2 regions of the Arthrobacter sp. MMS24-T111 genome follow, and region 1 is predicted to be linked to the other one. Evidence: riboswitches for the same ligand, from Rfam matches in the RefSeq annotation. Region 1 holds a riboswitch; the other holds the start of a gene.

What was found. A riboswitch is a leader RNA that binds a small molecule or an ion and turns the genes downstream of it on or off. The one in region 1 is predicted to bind glycine.
Region 2: it holds a riboswitch for glycine, as region 1 does, so the genes downstream of both, gcvP (aminomethyl-transferring glycine dehydrogenase) here and ACX5I6_RS07250 (amino acid permease) in region 1, are expected to answer to the same signal.

What each region holds. Positions count from the first base shown of each region.
Region 1 is NZ_JBTZRO010000001.1:1,562,681-1,572,811, forward strand. Features, by position in the region: partial or broken gene gcvP (aminomethyl-transferring glycine dehydrogenase) at 1-1,682, opposite strand, end outside; glycine riboswitch at 1,841-1,941, opposite strand; glycine riboswitch at 2,233-2,331, shown strand; glycine riboswitch at 2,332-2,427, shown strand; gene ACX5I6_RS07250 (amino acid permease) at 2,476-4,002, shown strand; gene ACX5I6_RS07255 (hypothetical protein) at 4,081-4,884, shown strand; gene ACX5I6_RS07260 (LamB/YcsF family protein) at 4,868-5,617, shown strand; gene ACX5I6_RS07265 (DUF445 domain-containing protein) at 5,769-7,130, opposite strand; gene ACX5I6_RS07270 (glycerophosphodiester phosphodiesterase) at 7,180-8,079, shown strand; gene ACX5I6_RS07275 (CoA transferase) at 8,087-9,418, shown strand; gene ACX5I6_RS07280 (DoxX family protein) at 9,606-10,034, shown strand; gene ACX5I6_RS07285 (AzlC family ABC transporter permease) at 10,031-10,131, shown strand, end outside.
Region 2 is NZ_JBTZRO010000001.1:197,980-208,110, reverse strand. Features, by position in the region: gene ACX5I6_RS00950 (DUF4193 domain-containing protein) at 1-28, shown strand, start outside; gene ACX5I6_RS00945 (APC family permease) at 182-1,738, opposite strand; gene ACX5I6_RS00940 (Dps family protein) at 1,961-2,440, shown strand; gene ACX5I6_RS00935 (MFS transporter) at 2,516-4,075, opposite strand; gene ACX5I6_RS00930 (TetR/AcrR family transcriptional regulator) at 4,159-4,695, shown strand; glycine riboswitch at 4,806-4,902, shown strand; gene gcvP (aminomethyl-transferring glycine dehydrogenase) at 5,092-7,950, shown strand; gene gcvT (glycine cleavage system aminomethyltransferase GcvT) at 8,022-9,170, shown strand; gene ACX5I6_RS00915 (L-serine ammonia-lyase) at 9,241-10,131, shown strand, end outside.

The DNA.
Region 1 (10,131 bases):
GGCGTTGGGCTGGATGGAGACCTGGTCATACCCGGTGATCTCGGCAAGGTCCGCTTCCAGGCCGGAAATGAGTTCGCGCCAGCCCTCGGTCTGGGTATCCGGGGCGAACGGGTGGATCGAGGCGAACTCCGGCCAGGAAATCGCTTCCATCTCAGCCGTCGCGTTCAACTTCATGGTGCACGAACCCAACGGGATCATGGTCCGGTCCAGGGCCAGGTCACGGTCAGAGAGCTTGCGGATGTAACGCAGCAGCTGGGTTTCAGACCGGTGCGTGTTGAACACCGGATGCTGCAGATAGGCCGAGGTGCGCAAGATGGCGTCGGGCAGTTCGAAACCTTGGGCGTCACCCACCGGACCGGCACCAAAGGCGACGGCGACGGCGGATAGTGTTGCCGCCGTCGTCGTCTCATCGACGGAGACGCCGACGGTGTCCTGGTCAACGAAGCGCAGGTTGATGCCGCGCGCCTCGGCAGCGGTGACCACCTTGGCAGCCTTGCCCGGAACGCGCACCGTCACGGTGTCGAAGAAGGAATCGCTAACCAGTTCGCGGCCCATGGCCCTAAGGGCGGTGGCCAGGACCCTGGCCTTGTGGTGGACGGTCTCGGCAATCGCCTTCAGGCCGTCGGGGCCGTGGTACACGGCATACATGGACGCAACGATGGCCAGCAGCGCCTGGGCCGTGCAGATATTGGACGTGGCCTTCTCGCGGCGGATGTGCTGCTCGCGGGTCTGCAAAGCCAGGCGGTAGGCAGGGGTGCCGGCGTTGTCCTTGGACACTCCTACGATCCTGCCCGGAAGGGTACGTTCCATCCCCTTCCGGACCGCCATGTAGGCGGCGTGCGGCCCCCCAAAGAACAACGGCACGCCAAAACGCTGGGTGGAGCCGACGGCGATGTCCGCGCCCTGCTCACCGGGAGGGGTGATCAGGGCCAGCGCCAGCAGGTCGGCCGCGACCGTGACCAGCGCGCCCCGGTCCTTGGCAGCGGCGATCACGGCGGAGTGGTCCCACACGCGGCCGGACACCCCAGGTTGCTGCAGCACGACGCCGTTGATGGCACCCTCCGGCAGGCCCGTGGACAGGTCCGCGACCTCCACCTCGAAGCCGAGCGCCTCGGCGCGACCCTGCACGATGGCGATGGTCTGCGGCAGGCAGTCGGCGTCGAGCACGGTCCTGCCATCCTTGGCATTCTTGTCCTTATTTGCCCTGCGCATTAGAGCACGGCCTCGGCCACGGCGGTGGCCTCGTCCAGCAACGAGGCGTTGGCCACGGGGAGTGCAGTGAGGTCCTGCACCATGGTCTGGAAGTTCAGCAGTGCCTCGAGCCGGCCCTGCGAGATTTCCGGCTGGTATGGGGTGTAGGCGGTATACCAGGCCGGGGATTCCAGGATGTTGCGGCGGATCACCGGCGGGGTCACGGTGTCGTAGTAGCCCTGGCCGATCATCTGGATGGCGGTCTTGTTCCGGCCGGCGATCCGGCGCAGCTCGGCGAGGACCTCCACCTCACTGAGGGCTTCGGTCAGGTTCAGCGCAGTTTCCTGGCGGATGGACGCAGGGACGGCCACGTCAACCAGGCCATCAAGGCTGTCGTAGCCCACGGCCTTGAGCATGGTGTCGACGTCGGCCTGGCGGCGTGCGCCGATATGGCGGTCAACAAACGATGTTGGATGCGAATGAATCGTCATGAGGAACTCCGGATCTGGCCGGCCAGGGTGGCACGGCGTGGGATGGGTCCCTCCCCGCTCTGTATTGGACCTGAGAGATTCCGCGTTGCCTGCTGGTGGCAGGGGCCGCTTGCACCGTCGGTGAACCCGGCAGAAGCCTGGTTGCTTTCCAGAGTCGCCTCGCCGTGACGGTACATGGGCCTGAGAGATTCCTGGGGAGGATTTGCTCCTACGGCGCCTGTCCGGTGATTCGCCGGGAGGACTCTCCCGTCACAGCTCGAAAGGCTTATTCAAATGTGGGTGATTCGGCTCACAAGGTACCGGGCCGGACCCGTCCATGGCAAATCGGCAGGGTTCGGTGAGGGGCTTGAGTGGGCACGTGACGCCTTCATTCCCCGCTTGTGTCGGGAGGGGTTTGACATTCGATCGTGACGGACACCACACTGAACCCGGGATTGGCGCCGCCGGTGGCTGGCTCAGCGTATCCGGAGCAGTCCACCAGTCGGCGCCTGTCCCGTTGCATGGCCGGCCTCGGCCTAAAAGGCCGGCGGCCCCCAACTGAATACGCCTTCGACCTGCGGCGGGAGAGTCCTGCCGGGTACACCCAGCAGGCGCCGTAGGAGCAAACCCTCCCCAGGAAACTCTCAGGCCCACGTACCGCCGCGGACAGGCAACTCTGGAAAGCAGCCAGGCATGGCCTTGGCTCACCGACGGTGCAAGCGGCTTTGGCCGCGGAAACTCTCAGGTCCACAACAGAGCGGGGAGGAACCAAATCTTTGCGGCCCCAAAAGCCGCTTTATCGATGGAGTTCCTCATGGCGATTCATCCCCCCACGTCCAACAGCGAACCAGCCCGCGGCCAGGGCGCTGGCACGGCAGCCCGCAGCGGGCCTCCCCACCTGGAACGGCAACTCACCAACCGGCATATCCAGCTCATCGCCATTGGTGGCGCGATCGGCACGGGCCTGTTCATGGGTTCCGGCAAGACCATTTCCGCCGCCGGACCTTCCGTGATCTTCGTGTACATGATCATCGGCTTCATGCTTTTCTTCGTCATGCGTGCCATGGGCGAGTTGCTGCTGAGCAACCTGAACTACAAGTCCTTCAGTGATTTCGCCGCCGACCTCCTGGGTCCGTGGGCAGGCTTCTTCACCGGGTGGACATACTGGTTCTGCTGGGTGATCACCGGAATCGCGGACGTCATCGCCATCGCAGGGTACTCGAAGGAACTTTGGCCGGCGCTGCCGCTTTGGATCCCGGGCCTGGCCACGGTGGGCATCCTGCTGCTGCTGAACCTCGCAACGGTCAAGGCCTTCGGCGAGACCGAGTTCTGGTTCGCCCTCATCAAGATCGTCGCCATAGCGGCCCTGTTTATTGTGGGGCTCTTCATGATCTTCACCGGTTTCCAGAGCGACGCGGGCACCGCAAGCTTCACCAACCTGTGGAGCCACGGCGGGTTCTTCCCCAATGAGTTCATGGGCTTCGTGGCCGGATTCCAGATTGCAGTATTCGCCTTCGTGGGCATCGAACTGGTGGGCACCACCGCCGCCGAGGCCAAGAATCCCGAGCGCACGCTGCCCAGGGCCATCAACGCCATCCCCGTCCGCGTTTTGCTCTTCTATGTCGGCGCGCTGGTCATCCTGATGTCAGTCACCCCGTGGACCCAGTTCGCCGCAGGCCACAGCCCCTTCATTGGGATGTTCTCCCTGGCCGGTCTCGGTGCCGCGGCTACAGTGGTCAACCTGGTGGTCCTCACTTCGGCGATGTCCTCTGCGAACTCCGGCATCTACTCCACGTCCCGTATGGTCTTCGGCCTGGCCCAGGAAGGCGACGCCCCCGGTGTCTTCAGCCGGCTCTCCTCACGGAAGGTGCCCAGCAACGCGCTGTTCCTGTCGTGCGTCCTGCTGCTGTCCGGCGTCGTCCTCATGTATGCCGGCCAGGATGTTGGCATGGCTTTTGAAATGGTGACCACCGTGTCTGCGGTCTGCTTCGTCTTCGTCTGGTCGATCATCCTCGCCAGCTACATCTCCTTCCGCCGCCGCCGCCCGCACCTGCATGCGGCCTCGAAGTTCAAAATGCCCGGTGGCATCCCCGCCGTGTGGGTGGTGTACGCGTTCTTCGCCTTCGTCCTCTGGGCCCTGACCACCCAGCCCGATACGCTCGCTGCTCTGCTGGTGACCCCCATCTGGTTCGTCATCCTTGGCGTGGCGTGGGCCATTCTTCGGCGCCGTCCCGCGCACCTGACCCGCTTCGAGGTCTTCCGGGCGGAGCTTCGGGCCGACGAGGCCGCCGGTCGCAGCGGCGAACGCGCGGACGCTGAAGAGCCGGCCCAAAAAGTGTAAGCATGCTTAGTGTTTATCCACTTAGGATGGGATGACACGGCAGCCACGCGCTGCAGGTCGATTTGAATGAAGGTGACCATGGCCCGGCGCAGCAACCCCGCACTCCGTATCGCACAGGAAACCGCCCATAACGCGTTGTTTGACGCCCAGGGCAAGCCCAAGCCCGGCGTCCACAACATGCTCCTGAAAGCGGTGCAGATCCAGCGGCCTTTGGTGGTGGGCTACATCCGGAGGCTCCAAAAGAAGCATCCGCGGGCCACGGCCGCGCAGTTGGCGGACATCGCAGAACGCGACTACCTCCGCGCTGTTGCCGGCGGAGGCGCCCTGGTGGGTGCCACCGCCGTCGTCCCCGGCGTTGGAACCGTGGCGTCGCTGGGACTTTCCGCGGCCGCCACCGTTGGCTTCCTCGAAGCCACAGCCCTTTATGCAACCTCACTGGCTGAACTGCACGGCATCAGGCTGACCAACCCGGAGAAAGCCGGCACCATGGTCATGGCCATCATGCTCGGCGAAGAGGGCACCGCGCTGCTGGGGACCCTCAGCGGCCAGGCAGCCGGCAACAGCGCCGGCAATGCCTGGGGGAGCGTCCTGTCCAAGTCGATGGTGGTGCCGGGATTCGGGAGCGTCCGCAAGCGGATCCAGTCGGCCTTCCTGAAGAATCTCCTGAAGCGGCAGGGCACGGCGTTGTTTGGCCGCGCCCTGCCCTTCGGGATAGGCGCTGTTGTGGGTGGGGCCGGTAACCTCATGATGGGCCGCGCAGTGGCCAGGAACGCCCGCGAGGCTTTTGGGCCGATGCCGGACACCATTCCCGGCGAGCTGACCGCCGCTGCCGCGCCGGACAACCTGACGCTGGAAGGCAACACACTTGGATCTCAACGCTGACGTAGGGCAATCATTCGGCTCCTGGACCGCAGGAGGCGATCCGGCTATGTTCCAGGTGGCCACCAGCGTAAATGTGGCGTGCGGCCTGCACGCCGGTGACCCCATCACCATGTTGGACAGCTGCAGGGCCGCCTACGAACTGGATGTCACCGTCGGGGCCCACCTCGGCTACCGCGATCTGGCCGGCTACGGCCGCCGCTCGCTGGATATGAGTTTTGATGAGCTGTTCGGCGACGTGCTGTACCAGCTGGGGGCGCTCGACGGCGTCGCGCATGCGGTGGGTGCCTCCGTTGACTACGTGAAGGCGCATGGTGCGCTGTACGACACCACTGTCCGCGAGGCCGAGCAGGCCTCCGCCGTGGTGGCGGCCATCAACGCCTACGATCCCGGCCTGCCCATCCTGGGCCTCCCCGGCTCGGAGCTGCTGAAGCAGGCCAAGGAAGCGGGGCACCCGGTGTTCGTCGAGGCCTTCGCCGACCGTGCCTACCGCGCCGATGGCAGCCCGGTGCCGCTTTCCGAGGACGATGCCGTCCTGTACGACGTCGATGCGGTTGTGGAACGGGCCGTCCGCCTGGCCACGCGAGGCGAAGTGGCGGCCGTGGACGGAACTGTCATTGCGGTCCGGCCGGACTCCCTGTGCATTCACGGTGGGACACCTGAAGCCGTGGAGATGGCGGTCCGGATCAGGGCAGGACTTGAGGCAGCAGGCGTCCAGTTCGAGCCGTTCGCGTAAGTCTTCGACCCAGGTATTTGGTGGCGCGGCCCAAAGGCATTGGCGCACCCCAAATATCCGGAGCGCAAAGGAATATGCGCTGCGTGGAGGACGGGTCGCGTCGAGATCGGATGTGCGCCGCACAGAAAACTGTTCGTGGTGGACCGATCAATTAGCCAAAGATGAGTTGCGCCACCGTGAAGATCGCAAGCCCCGCCAAGGAACCAACCACCGTGCCGTTGATGCGGATGAACTGCAGGTCCTTGCCCACCTGCAGTTCGATCTTCTGCGAGGTCTCCTCGGCATCCCAGCGGGCCACCGTGTCCGTGATGACCCCGGCGATGTCCGAGCGGTAAGTCTTCACCAAGTAGGCCGCGGCGTCCCCGATCCAGGCGTTGACCTTCCCCGCCAGTTCGGGGTCGCCCACCAGCCTGGTCCCGAAATCCCGCACAGCTGCCTTGAACTTGATGGTGAGTTCGCTGTCGGGATCGTCCACGGCACCGAGCAGCGCATTCTTGACGGTGCCCCACGTGCGGGACGCGAGTTCGCGCACCTCGGGATCACCCAGGACCTGGGCCTTGATGTCCTCGGCCCGGGCAATCATGGCCGGGTCGTGCTGAAGGTCCTGCGCGAGGTCGTTCAGGCACTTGTCGATCGACTGCCGCACCTGGTGGTTGGGGTCGGCCTGGACCGCCCGGACGAACTTCAAGATCTCGACGTACACCTTGTCGCCCACCAGCCCGTCCACGAACTGCGGCACCCAGGTGGGGGAGCGGTCGGACACCAGGCGGCTGACCGTCTCGTGGTTGTCGTCCACCCAGTCCGCGGCGCGGTCCACCATCAGGTCCACCAGCGTGTGGTGGTGCCCGTCATGGAAGATCCGCTCGGCGAGCCTGCCCACCGGCGGCCCCCACGGCGGGGTGAGCAGGTGCTTGCGCACCATGCCCTCGATGACGGCCTGGACGTCGTCGTCATTCAAAACCTTGAAGGCGCCGCGGATCACGGCGGCGCCTTCCTTGGCCACCCGCTCCGCACCGCCCGGCGCGGCCAGCCACTGGCCGGCACGGCCGGCGATGTTGACGCTGGCCAGCTTGTCCTGGACCACCTGTTCGGACAGGAAATTCGTCTCGACGAACTCGCCCAGGGAGGCGCCGATCTGGTCTTTCCGGCGGGGAATGATCGCGGTGTGCGGAATCTTGATGCCCATGGGGTACTTGAACAGGGCCGTGACGGCGAACCAGTCGGCGAGTGCGCCCACCATGCCGCCCTCGGCCGCCGCGCGCACGTACTGCAGCCACGGGTAGTCCTTCTGGAGGGCAAACGCGAAGACGAAGATCACGGCCATGGCAATGAGCAGGCTCAGCGCCAGCAGCTTCATCTTCCGCAGCGCTGCCGCTTTTTCGGCGTCACCGGCACCAGGATCACGAGCGACGACGGCGCCCGCCACCCGGGTGCCCTGAGGCACCTGCCGCGTCGCCTCCGCTGGTGCATCCTGCGCGGCGTGCCCGGTAGTTGCCTCAGAGTTCACCTGCATGTGCCAAGCCTAGCCCCGAAGGCGGAAGCCGGTCCGCTACCGTGTGAGCATGACAACTGACGAGTCTGTGCCGCAACGGCCGTTGGTCTACGCCCACCGGGGCTCCAGCGGCACCTACGCTGAACATACCCGCGCCGCCTACCTGCAGGCCCTGACTGACGGGGCCGACGGGGTGGAGTGCGATGTCCACCTGACCCGGGACCAGCACGTGGTACTGCTCCACGACGCCAACCTGGACCGGACCTCTGACGGCACGGGGCCGGTGGGGGACCGGACACTGCACGAACTGCGGCAGCTGGACTTTTCGTCCTGGAAGGGGGCGCGTATCCCCGAAGCCTACGGCGCCCGTTCCGAGCAGTTCCTGACCCTTCCGGAGCTCCTGGACATCCTTCGCGGTGCGGGGCGACCCGTGGGCCTGGCCATTGAGCTCAAGCATCCAAGCCCTTACCAGCTCAAGCTGGAGGACCGGGTACTGGAAGTGCTCCGCAGCGAAGGCTGGGATCCGGAAAGCTCCACGCTGGACAACGTGGCCGTGACCTTCATGAGTTTCAGCCCCGATTCCGTCCGCCACCTCCTGGAATCCGTCCCGCCCCGGTACATTTGCCAGCTCGTGGACGATCTCACCGTCCACGAGATACGCGGCGGACTGGGCGTGGGTCCGATTACCGGCGGAGCGATCGCCAACCTGATGAAGGCCACCCAACTCGAGGGCGAACAAATCCTGGACGACTGCCTGGTGGGCATGGCGGGTCCCGGCATCGACTACGTCCGCGAACGCCGGGACACCGTCCGCCGCTGGCTGGACTCCGGCCGGCGCTTCAGGGTCTGGACGGTCGACGCTCCCGAGGATGTTGACCTGTGCCAGGACCTGGGCATCCAGGAGATCACCACCAATGTGCCGGCCCGGGTCCTGGGCCAGCTCCGCGTGGCGTCACCGCAGGCGAAGTAGAACGGCCGTGGCGGAGGGCGGCGTCGACGGATCCTTCCCGCGCAGGTGGTGGGCCGGTCCGCTGGACGTGGAGGGCCTGGCCCTGCACTCGGTGGGGGCAGCGGCGGACGCGCTGAACCGGTACACGGGTGACGCGGGCCGGTTCAGCACCACCGCTGCCATGACGGCGGCAGCCTTCGACTCCTTCGGGCACTTGCAGATCGACGGGCGCCAGCTGCAGGGCTTCGCGCCGCTGTCGGGCTTCCGGCGCACCGCGGACGGCTGGATCCGGCTGCACGCCAACTACCCGCACCATGAGCAGCGGCTGCTGCAGGCGCTGGGGGCGTCCTCCGCCGATGCCGCGGACCAGGCACTCCGCGGCATGCCGTCGCTGCAGGCCGAAGCTGCCATTCAAGGCAACGGCGGTATCGCCGCGGCGGTCAGGACCCGCAGCGAATGGCTGGCGACGGAGATGGGCCGGGCCGCCGGCCAGGGACCCTGGGTCGCGGTGGAGTTTGCCGCGGGCGGGACGGCCGGCCTGGGCCTGGGTGACTTCGCGGCAACAACCCCGGGTCGTCGGCACACTGGTGGCCGGCCCTTGGACGGCATCCGTGTCCTGGACCTGACCAGGGTCATCGCAGGGCCCGTCGCTACCCGTTTGCTGGCCGCGCTCGGAGCGGATGTCCTCCGGATCGACCCGCCGGCTTTCCCCGAGATCGCGGACCAGTTCGTGGACACGGCGTTCGGCAAGCGCAGTGCGGAAGCCGATCTTGGTCTCCCGGCGAACCAGCACAGCCTGCGGCAGCTGCTGGCCGGTGCGGATGTAGTGGTCACCGGCTACCGGCACGCCGCCCTGGACCGTTTTGGGCTCAACCCCCGTGAACTGCTGGCGGAACACCCGGGCCTGGTGGTGGTTACCCTCAACAGTTGGGGCAGGACCGGGCCCTGGAGCGGCCTGCGCGGCTTCGACAGCATTGTCCAGGCCGCCTGCGGGATTGCCCACGCGTACGGGAAGAACGACGACGACGGGTGGCGCCCGGGTGCCCTTCCGGTCCAGGCTCTGGACCACGCCACGGGGTACGGCGTGGTGGCGGCAGTGATCCACCTGCTCGACAGCCGCAGGCAGGCGGGGGCGGGTGGCGCCGCGCACCTGTCACTGGCCCGGACGGCGGAGGAACTGTTTGCGTTGCCGGACACCGAGGCAGGCCGCGGGGAGCTGGCAGCACCGGAGTACCGCACCATGGACAGCCCCTACGGCGTGCTCCGCTACGTTGGGCCGCCGCTGCTTTCCGGGGGGCGGCCCCTGGACTATCCGTCTCCGCCCCCGGCCTACGGCAGCTCCACGCTGACCTGGGCCTGAAGGAAAGGCCCCGCGTCGCCTCTTTTCCGCCCCGCCGCGGCCGGCCCAGCCGGGTTTCGAGCGCCGGCTCCTGCTGTGGTTGAGTGGTTCCATGTCTTTTCCCCGGTCCGGCCCCGCTGCCCAGGACCTGCCCTTGAACGTCCCGCCGTTGCACGGCCGTCCGCTCCAAGGCTTGTCCGCCGCGGCCATGGGCGCCCTCCTGCTGGCCAGCGCCGGAAAGCATTTCCGGGACCCTGGTTTCTTCCGTGACGTTGTTCCGGAATACCTCTGCCGAGTGGACCCGCAACCCGGCCTGTCCCGGGTGCCCCAGCACCCGCTGGCGCTCCTTTCCCGGGACGAATGGATCGCGGTAAGCGGGCTGCTGGAACTGGCTGCCGCCGTCGGCATCCTCCTCCCGCCCACCCGGAAGCTGACTGCCACCGCCCTCACCGGGATGTTCACCGCATTCCTGGCAGGGCACGTCGACGCCCTGGTGCGGGCGTACGGTCCGGAGGGCTCACCCCGCCGCCGGAAGATCCACTCGCTGCGGCTCCCGCTGCAGGCGCCACTGATCCTGTGGGCCTGGAGCCTGCGAAAGCCGGCCTCGCCAAGGTGCCCGCCGGGACGCCGGCCGTGAAACTGACGGGCTCGCCGGCGGTGAAGGTGGGAATCTCCATCAGCATCGCCACCGGCCTGTATGGAATCTCCTTTGGGGCGTTGTCAGTGACCTCCGG
Region 2 (10,131 bases), 1.4 Mb from region 1:
GAAGTACTGCCGCGACTGCGAGGGCTGAGCCCCACCCGTTCTTCCCGGCGCCGGTTGCCCCTTCGGGGCGGCCGGCGCTGCTGTGTCTCCGGCCGCCGTCGTTACCAAAATACCCCTCCGTGACAACGGAAAAGGTGCCGTGCCCCGGTTGGGGGCACGGCACCGTTTTGGACGCTTCGCCCTATTCCGGCACTACCAGGGCGGGCGTGTCCTTCTTGAGCGTTTCGCCGCGGAAGAAGCCCGGGTGCGTGCGGGACATGACCAGCATGACGACGGCGCCCAGGGCCAGGATGCCCACGCCCAGGATGAATACAAGGCCCACGCCGAAGACCTCGGAACCGCTGCCGAACTCGGGCGCCAGGCTGTCCACGGCGGTCTGGACGAACACCACGAACAAGCCCACGCCGCCCACCACCGGGCAGACCAGCCTGAACACGAAGTGGCGCATGCTGTTGAACAGGCTGTGACGGAAATACCAGGTGCAGGCCAGTGCGGTGAGGCCGTAGTAGAAGCAGATCATCAGGCCCAGCGCCAGGATGGTGTCGTTCAGGACGTTGTCGCTGACCACATGCATCACCGCGTAGAACCCGGCGGAGACGACGCCGGCAGCAATGGTGGCGTAGCCCGGCGTCGCGAACTTCCGGCTGATCCGGCTGAAGGGTTCCGGCAGTGCGCCGTAATGGGCCATCGCCAGCAGGCTGCGGGACGGTGACATGAACGTGGACTGCAGGGAAGCCGCCGAGCTGGAGAGCACCGCCAGGGACATTAGGATGGCGAACGGGCCCATGATGGGGGAGGCCAGCGCCGTGAAGATGTTCTCGTGGTTTTCGGCGTTGTTCAACCCGTTGCCGGTATCTCCCACGCCGGCGAACATCATGGTGGCGATGCTGACCAGGAGGTAGATGGCCAGGACGATCACCGCGGTGAGGGTGCCCGCCACGCCGGCGGTCTTCTTGCCGTTGGCGGTTTCCTCGTTGACTGTCAGGCAAACGTCCCAGCCCCAGTACACGAAGATCGACAGGGAGATGCCGGCGGCAACCTGGCCGAAGGTCTCGATTTTGGTGACGTCGAACCAGTCCCAGCTGAACGGGATGGCGGTCTCGGAGGTGGACCAGTTGGCGAAAGCCATGACGACGAACAGGCCCAGGACCAGCAGCTGGAATCCCACCAGGCTGTACTGCACCATTTTGGTGGTGTGCATGCCGCGGTAGCTGACCCAGACGGCCAGTGCCACGAACACGAAGCATGTGATGACGTTGAGCGCCTTGTTGTCCGCCAGGTCTGCCAGCTCGGGGGAGCCTGTGACCTGGGACAGGAAGAGATAGAAGAAGTCGACGGCGACGCCGGCCAGGTTGGACAGCACGATGATGTTGGCGGCCAGCAGGCCCCAGCCGCCCATCCAGCCGATCCAGGGGCCGAACGCTTTGGTGACCCAGGTAAAGGTGGTGCCGCTGTCCGGGGAATCGGCGTTGAGTTCCCGGTAGGCGAGCGAGACCAGGATCATGGGGATGAAACCGATCAGGAAGATGACTGGCAGTTGGAGCCCGGCTTCGTTGACGGTGGGTCCAAGTGCGCTGGTAAGCGTGTAGGCGGGGGCAATGGTTGAGATGCCCAGGACGACGACGGCCAGCAGGCCGAGCTGCCCGCCTTTGAGTCCCTTGGCGCTGACGCCGTCCGTGGACGGTGCGTGGGCATGGGGACCGGATTTGGAGGTACTGGTGCGGATTGTCTCTGTCATGGCACCACTTTCTGGAAGGCTGTGAGACGGAGGTCACTATATGAATGGCGTTCATTTAGTATGGGGGCGCCGGCCCTGTGATGCAAGACGCAATATGAATCACATTCGTTTATGACTGGATTCCGGAAATTAGTAAGCTCACTGAGAAATTCCCGGGCTGCCCGCCGCGGGGCGGTCCATGGCTGGTAGCGTCGGCCCTACTGGACCAATCGAGGAGGATGCATGAAAGCTTCACCGACACTGACCAACAACCTGCAGGCAGTCCTGGCGGACCTGATCGAACTCCACATCCAGGGCAAGCAGGCGCACTGGAATATCGTGGGCACCAATTTCCGGGACCTGCACCTGCAGCTCGATGAGATCGTTGACGCTGCCCGCCAGTTCGCCGACGATACGGCCGAGCGCATGCGTGCCCTGCACGCCCTGCCGGACGGCCGCAGCTCCACCGTTGCCGAGACCACCAGCCTGGCCCAGTTCCCTGACGGGCTGATCAGCACAGCGGACGCCATTGAGCGGATCGTCGCCGCCATGGAAGCCGCCGTGGGCACCATGCGCAAAGTCCACGACGAGGTGGATGAGGAAGATCCCACCTCCGCGGACCTTTTGCACGAGTTCATCGCCCGGCTGGAGCAGTTTGCCTGGATGGTGCAGGCCGAAAACATGAAGCCAACCGCCAAAGTGACTGCCGCCGACTCCAAGTAGGCCAAGCGTCCCGCTCTCGGGCGCCCGGTACCGGAATTGATCCGGCGCCGGGCGCCCTTTGCGGTCCCGTGCGGGTCAGGTGGCCTTAGGTACCTTCCGGAGCACGACGGCGGCGAGGACTGCCGCCGTCGCCATCAGTACCAGCCCGATTGCCGCGGTGATGTGCACGCCGGAATCGAATGCCGCCGCCGCAGCGTCCCGGACCGCGTCCGCCAGCGGTCCCGGCAGGATGGCGGCCGCTTCCATGGCGCCCGCCAGCGTTTCCCCGGCGTTGTGCAGTGCGGAGCCCGGGAGCATGCCATCCAATCCTGCCGGGAGGCGCAGGTTGTGCTGGTAGGAGGCCGTCAGGATGGAGCCCAGGACCGCCGTCCCCAGCAGTGAGCCCACCTCGTATCCTGTTTCGGAGATGGCCGCTGCGGCGCCTGACTTTTCCGGGGGCGCGGAGCCCAGGATGAGGTCATTCGAAATGGTTTCCGCCGTCCCCACGCCCAGCGCCAGGACCAGGAGCGCTGCCAGCAGCAGTGCAGGTCCGCCGTCGTGGTTTCCGAACGCCACCAGGGTGTAGCCCGTGGCACTGAAGGCCAGCCCCGCCGCCACCACGTACCCCGGACGGACCTTGCGGACCAGCGGCACCACCACAAGGCCGGCCACCACCGTGGCTGCCAGCGCCGGAATCATCGCCACGCCCGCGGCTGACGGGCTCAGGCCCTCAAGGAGCTGGAGGTGCTGGGCAAGGAACAGGATGAAGCCATTGAAGGAAAACAGGGCCAGGATGTTGGCGCTGATGGCCATGCTGAACACCCGGTTCCGGAACAGCGACATGTCCAGCAGGGGGTGTTCCAGGCGTTGCTGGCGCCGCACGAACACTACGCCCATCGCCACGCCGAACGCCATGCTGCCAAGGCCTGCCGGGCCCGGACCTTCGGTGGCAACATCCTTGATGCCGTAGACCATGGGAACCATCACCAGCATAGACAGCAGGATGCTGGGGACGTCCACCCTGCCCGGCGATGGGTCCTTGGATTCCGGGATCAAGGTTCTCCCCAGTGCCAGCAGGGGAAGCATCAGGGGTACCGCCACCAGGAACACGGCGCCCCACCAGAAATGCTCCACCAGCCAGCCGCCGAAGATTGGGCCCAAGGCCGCGCCGCCGGAGAATCCGGCAGCCCAGACGGCGACGGCCATCCGCCGGCGGTTGGGTTCAGGGAAGATGTTGCGGATCAGCGACAACGTGGAGGGCATCAGCATCGCCCCGAAGAACCCCAGGGTGGCCCGCCCGGCGATCAGCCACTCCGCGGTGGGCGCAAAAGCCGTCGCGGCGGATAACCCGGCAAAGCCCGTGCTGCCGATAATGAGCAACCGGCGCCGCCCGATCCTGTCGCCAAGGCTTCCCATTGAGACCAGGAGTCCGGCCAGTACCAGCGGATAGGCGTCGATAATCCACAGCAGGTGGACGCCGGAGGGTTCCAGGGCGCGGGTGATGGCGGGCAGGGCGAATGTCAGTGCGGTGTTGTCCACGGCGACGAGCAGCACTGGGAACATCAGCAGCCCCAGTGCGAGCCAGTCGCGCCGCGGGGAGCGCGCGGCCGCTCCGCCGGTGCGTGCGGGCGCCAGGGTCGAAGGGGAAGTCGTCATGAAATAACTATACCGTCCAGACGGTACAGTTTGAAACTTTGCCGTTTCCCGTTTCCACACCGGCGGAGGGCATGATGGGAAGCATGCCCCGAAAGCCTGTAGCCCGAGACGCGGTCCTTGACGCCTTCGAAACCCTCCTGATCGAGGTGGGGGAGCGGGCGGCCACGCTGGATGCGGTGGCCAGGAAGGCTGGGGTGTCCAAAGGTGGACTGCTCTACCACTTCCCCAACAAGGAAGCGCTCATCGAAGTGCTCCTGGACCGTTTGGACGGGCTGGCCAAGGAGGACGCCGACGCCATGGCCGGGGCCGCCGAGGGGGCGGCCGCCTACTTCATCCGCTCTTCCGTCTGGGCGGACACTCCGCTGGATCGGGCCATCGTCGCCGCCACCAGGCTGGCGGAAGTAGCGCACCAGGAAACCCGGCGCCGTTTCGCAGCCATCCAGCAGCGGTGGCTGGATGAGATCGCGGCCGACGTCGGGCCCGGACTGGCCAAGGCGGTCCTTTACATGGGGGACGGGCTGTATTTCAACGCCATGCTGTCCGTTGGCCCGGCGCCGCAAGGGGGAGCGGCCGCTGACGTGGAGGAACTCCTGGCGGCCCTGGAGCGGCTCCGCAGGTAGCCTCCGCCATTTGCCGTGAAGGGTTGCGGCATAGGACAATTGAATGTTGTGAGGGCTGTCACCGGCCCGCATGATCCAGCACATGGCTGGTTTAACAAGTGAATAGCCTTTGATCTGCGGCGGGAGAGTTCTGCCGGTGTACAGGCAGGCGCCGTAGGAGCAAATCCTCCCCAGGAATCTCGCAGGCCCCCGTACCGCCGCGGCGAGGCGCCTCTGGAAAGCAGCAGGCGGTTCCCATGGCCCCCAATCGGGGGTCTGGAGCCGGTGTGCTCACCGACGGTGCAAGCGGGTCCTGCCAGGCAGGCACCGCGGAATCTCTCAGGTCCAATACAGAGCGGGGAGGAACCCGAATCGCTGTGGCGTACCCTGCGCCGCCTGAGTAAATGGAGTTCCTTCGTGCCGGTTAGCCCAGCCTCCACCACCTTCGTAGACCGCCATATCGGCGCGCGCCGCCAGGACGACGTCGACACCATGCTCAAAGCCGTTGGCTACGACACTGTCGACTCCCTGGTTGACACCGCCGTCCCCAAGGTCATCCGCCAGGAAACCGCCCTCCGCCTGCAGGACGCCCTCAGCGAGGTGGAGGTCCTGGCCGAGCTGCGCAAGCTTGCCGCGAAAAACAAGACTGCCGTGCAGATGATCGGGCAGGGTTATTACGACACCGTGACGCCGCCGGTGATCCGCCGCAACATCCTGGAATCCCCGGCCTGGTACACCGCCTACACCCCGTACCAGCCGGAAATCTCGCAGGGCCGGCTCGAGGCGCTGCTGAACTTCCAGACCATGGTCCAGGACCTGGTGGGACTGCCCATCGCCAACGCCTCGCTGCTGGATGAATCCACCGCCGTGGCGGAGGCCGTCCTGCTGATGCGCCGCGCCAACAAGTCCGCGGCGGCCAAGGACGGCAAGACCGTCCTGGACATCGACGTGCTCCCGCAGACCATCGCCATTGTCAAGGGCCGCGCCGAGGCGCTCGGCTTCGAGGTGGAGGTCGCCGACCTCTCCCAAGGCCTGCCCGACGGCGACATCAATGGCGTCGTGCTGCAGCAGCCCGGCGCCTCCGGCCGCGTGTGGGACCAGTCCGCCGTGATCGCCGCCGCCAAGGACCGGGGCGCGCTGGTGACGGTGGCCGCCGATTTGCTGGCGCTGACCCTGATCACCCCTCCGGGCGAACAGGGCGCGGACATCGCCGTCGGCTCGGCCCAGCGTTTTGGCGTGCCGTTGTTCTTCGGCGGCCCGCACGCCGCCTACATGGCTGTCCGCAAGGGCCTGGAACGTTCCCTGCCCGGCCGCCTGGTTGGGGTGTCAAAGGACGACGCCGGTGTTCCCGCCTACCGTCTGGCTTTGCAGACCCGCGAGCAGCACATCCGCCGCGAGAAGGCCACGTCCAATATCTGCACGGCCCAGGCGCTGCTGGCCATCGTTGCGTCCATGTATGCCGTGTACCACGGCCCGGAGGGGTTGAAGGCGATCGCGGAAACGGCGCATGGCCACGCCCGTACCCTCGCCGCGGCGCTCAAGGCCGCCGGCCTGGACGTCCTGCACACCTCCTTCTTCGACACCCTGACGGTCCGCGTTGCCGGCCGCGCGTCAGCAGTGATCTCCGACGCAGAGGCCCGCGGCATCAACCTGCGGCGCATCGACGCCGACACCGTAGGCATCTCCCTCGACGAAACCACGACGCCGGCCATCGTCGCCCAGGTTGCCGACGTCTTCGGCGCCCCGGTTGCCGAGGTCCACGGCGAGGGCCAGGGCTTCGGTCTTGAGGCCGCCGTCGTGCGTTCCTCGGCCTATCTGCAGCATCCGGTGTTCAACACGCACCGGTCCGAAACCCAGTTGTTGCGTTATATCCGCAAGCTCTCTGACCGTGACCTGGCGCTGGACCGGACCATGATTCCGTTGGGTTCGTGCACCATGAAGTTGAACGCCACCGCCGAGATGGAAGCGATTTCCTGGCCGGAGTTCGCCTCGATCCACCCGTTCGCCCCGGACTCCCAGACCGAGGGCTGGCGCGAACTCATCACCGGCCTGGAAGCGGACCTTGCCGAGATCACCGGGTATGACCAGGTCTCCATCCAGCCCAACGCCGGCTCCCAGGGCGAACTCGCCGGCCTGCTGGCGATCCGCGGCTACCACCACTCCCGGGGCGAGCAGCAGCGCACCGTCTGCCTGATCCCGGCCTCGGCGCACGGCACCAACGCCGCCTCCGCCGTCCTCGCCGGCATGAAGGTCGTGGTCGTGGCCACCGCCGCTGACGGGACGATCGACCACGAGGACCTGACGGCCAAGATCGAGGCGAACAAGGATGTCCTGTCGGCCATCATGATCACCTACCCCTCCACCCACGGCGTGTTCGACGGGGATGTGAGGGAGGTCTGTGACGCCGTCCACGCCGCGGGGGGCCAGGTCTACATTGACGGGGCCAACCTGAACGCCCTGGTGGGCCTGGCCCAGCCGGGCCGGTTCGGCGGGGACGTCTCGCACCTGAACCTGCATAAGACCTTCTGCATCCCGCACGGTGGCGGGGGACCCGGTGTGGGCCCGGTCGCTGCGAAGGCGCACCTGGCACCGTTCATGCCCGGCGATGCGAACAAGGCCGCGCACGAGCCCGGGCACGGGGTGGCGATTTCGGCGTCCCGGTTCGGTTCGGCCGGGGTGCTGCCGATCTCGTGGGCGTACGTGAAGCTGATGGGCGGGCAGGGCCTGACCGAGGCCACCAAGTCCGCGCTGCTGGCCGCGAACTATGTCGCGTCCCGCCTGAACGAGTACTTCCCGGTCCTCTACACCGGTGAGGGCGGGCTGGTGGCGCACGAGTGCATCCTGGACCTGCGCGAACTCACCGCGAAGACCGGGGTCACGGCCGAGGACGTGGCCAAACGGCTGATCGACTTCGGGTTCCACGCCCCCACCCTGTCCTTCCCCGTCGCGGGCACCCTCATGGTGGAACCCACCGAGTCCGAGGACCTGGCCGAGATCGACCGCTTCATCGAAGCCATGATCACCATCCGCCAGGAAATCGACCAGGTGGCCAACGGCGACTTCGCCGTCACCGACTCACCCCTGCGCCACGCACCCCACACGGCTGCCGCCGTCGTCAGCTCCGACTGGGACCGCGCCTACCCGCGCGAGCAGGCCGCGTTCCCGGCCCACCACAAGCAGGACAAATACTTCCCGCCGGTGGGACGCATCGACGGCGCCGCCGGCGACCGCAACCTCATCTGCTCCTGCCCGCCGCTGTCCGAGTTCGAGAACTAGACCGCTCCGGTGGTTGAGCCGGCCGGCACCCGGTTTCGGCCGGCTCAACCACCGCTCCCAAAGGACTTTCAATGACTGAGAAGTACACCGCGCTCTACGACGAGCATAAAAAGCTCGGCGCCTCCTTCACGGACTTTGGCGGCTGGCAGATGCCGCTCAAGTACAGCTCCGAACTGGCCGAGCACCACGCCGTCCGCCAGGCCGCCGGGCTGTTCGACCTCTCCCACATGGGAGAAGTCTGGGTCACCGGCCCCGACGCCGCCGCCTTCCTGGACTACGCCCTGGTGGGCAAGATCTCCGCCATGGCAGTGGGCAAGGCCAAGTACTCGCTGATCTGCAACGAAGACGGCGGCATCATCGACGATCTCATCACCTACCGCCGGCCGGCAGCAGCGGATGGCACCGACGTCTTCCTGGTGGTCCCCAACGCAGGAAACGCAGACACCGTCGCAGCAGCTTTGCAGGAACGTGCCGCACGGTTCGACGTGAAGGTGGAGGACGCCTCAGCCCGCACGTCACTGATCGCCGTCCAAGGCCCGGCAGCAGAATCGATCCTGCTGCGGCTGGTTCCGGCAGCGCGGCATTCCCTGGTGACAGAGCTGAAGTACTACGCCGCCGTCGAGGTCCCCTTCCTGGTGGGCGGTGCGGGCCTGGACCTGCTGCTGGCCCGGACCGGGTACACCGGCGAGGACGGCTTCGAGATCTTCGTGGACAACGGGGACGCCCCGGGCCTCTGGCAGGCGCTGATCGCCATAGCCGACGAGGGCCAGCTCACCCCCGCAGGGCTCGCCTCCCGCGACTCCCTCCGCCTCGAAGCGGGAATGCCGCTCTACGGCAACGAACTCTCGCTGGAAGGCGACCCGTTCGCCGCCGGCCTGGGCGCCGTCGTCGCGCTGTCCAAGGAAGGCGACTTCGTCGGGAAGGCCGCGCTTGCAGCCAAGAAGGAGGCCGGTGCGGGCAGCACCTCCGGCCGCCGCCTCGTGGGGCTCACGGGCCGGGGACGCCGCGCCGGCCGCGCGCACTACCCGGTCCTGAAAGACGGCGCCACCGTCGGTGAAGTCACCTCCGGCCAGCCTTCGCCCACCCTGGGCTACCCGATCGCCATGGCCTACGTCGACGTCGAGCATTCGGCGCCGGGAACTTCCCTCGAAGTCGACCTGCGCGGTAAGGCCGAACCCTTCGAAGTCGTCGGCCTCCCGTTCTACAAGCGCCAAAAATAGCGCCGGACAGCCGGTGGTTTCGCTTGTCGAAACCCCGCCCCACCACCCGTTTTAGTTAGGAACCAATCGCATGGCTGTTGGCGTTTTTGATCTGTTTTCGATCGGGATTGGGCCTTCGTCCTCTCATACTGTGGGGCCGATGCGCGCTGCTGCCGTTTTTGCGGAGGAACTCAAGGCCTCGGGTGCGCTGGCTCACGTGGCGTCGTTGCGGGTGGATTTGTATGGCTCGTTGGCGGCCACGGGTCATGGGCACGGGACGATGACCGCGATCCTGTTGGGCTTGGAGGGGTTTCACCCGGAGTTGATCCTCCCGTCGGAGGTGGAGGAGCGGCTGGCCGCGATTGCCGGGACGGGGACCTTGCACCTCGCCGGCGCCGTGCCGCTGCCGTATGGGGTGAAGGACATGGTGCTGCGGCCCCTGACGGTATTGCCCCGGCACACGAACGGGATGACGTTCACCGTCACCGATGCTGCCGGTGCGGTGGTGCATGCCGCGACGTTCTTCTCGGTCGGTGGCGGGTTCATCGTCCGGGAGGGTGAGGAAGACGCGGCCCGGCAAGAACTGGAGGAGTCCAAGAAGGAGCTTCCGCTGCCGTTCCGGACCGCGGCGGAACTGTTGGAGCATTGCGCAGTGACCGGGTTGGGAATCGCCGACGTGATGCTGGTGAACGAAAAAGCCTCCCGCGGCGAGGAGGAGATCCGGGCCGGGTTGCTGCACATCTGGTCCGTGATGGAAGCCTGCGTCGCGGCCTCGCTGAAGCGTGAGGGCGTGTTGCCGGGCGGCTTGAAGGTCCGCCGCCGCGCCCCTGACTGGTTTGAGCGGTTGAAGAAGGAATGCGCCGACGGACAGGACACGGACCAGGACGCCGCGTGGGACGCGGGCCCGTTCGATCCCCGGTATTGGCAGGAATGGGTTAACTTGGTGGCGCTGGCCGTGAACGAGGAGAACGCATCCGGTGGC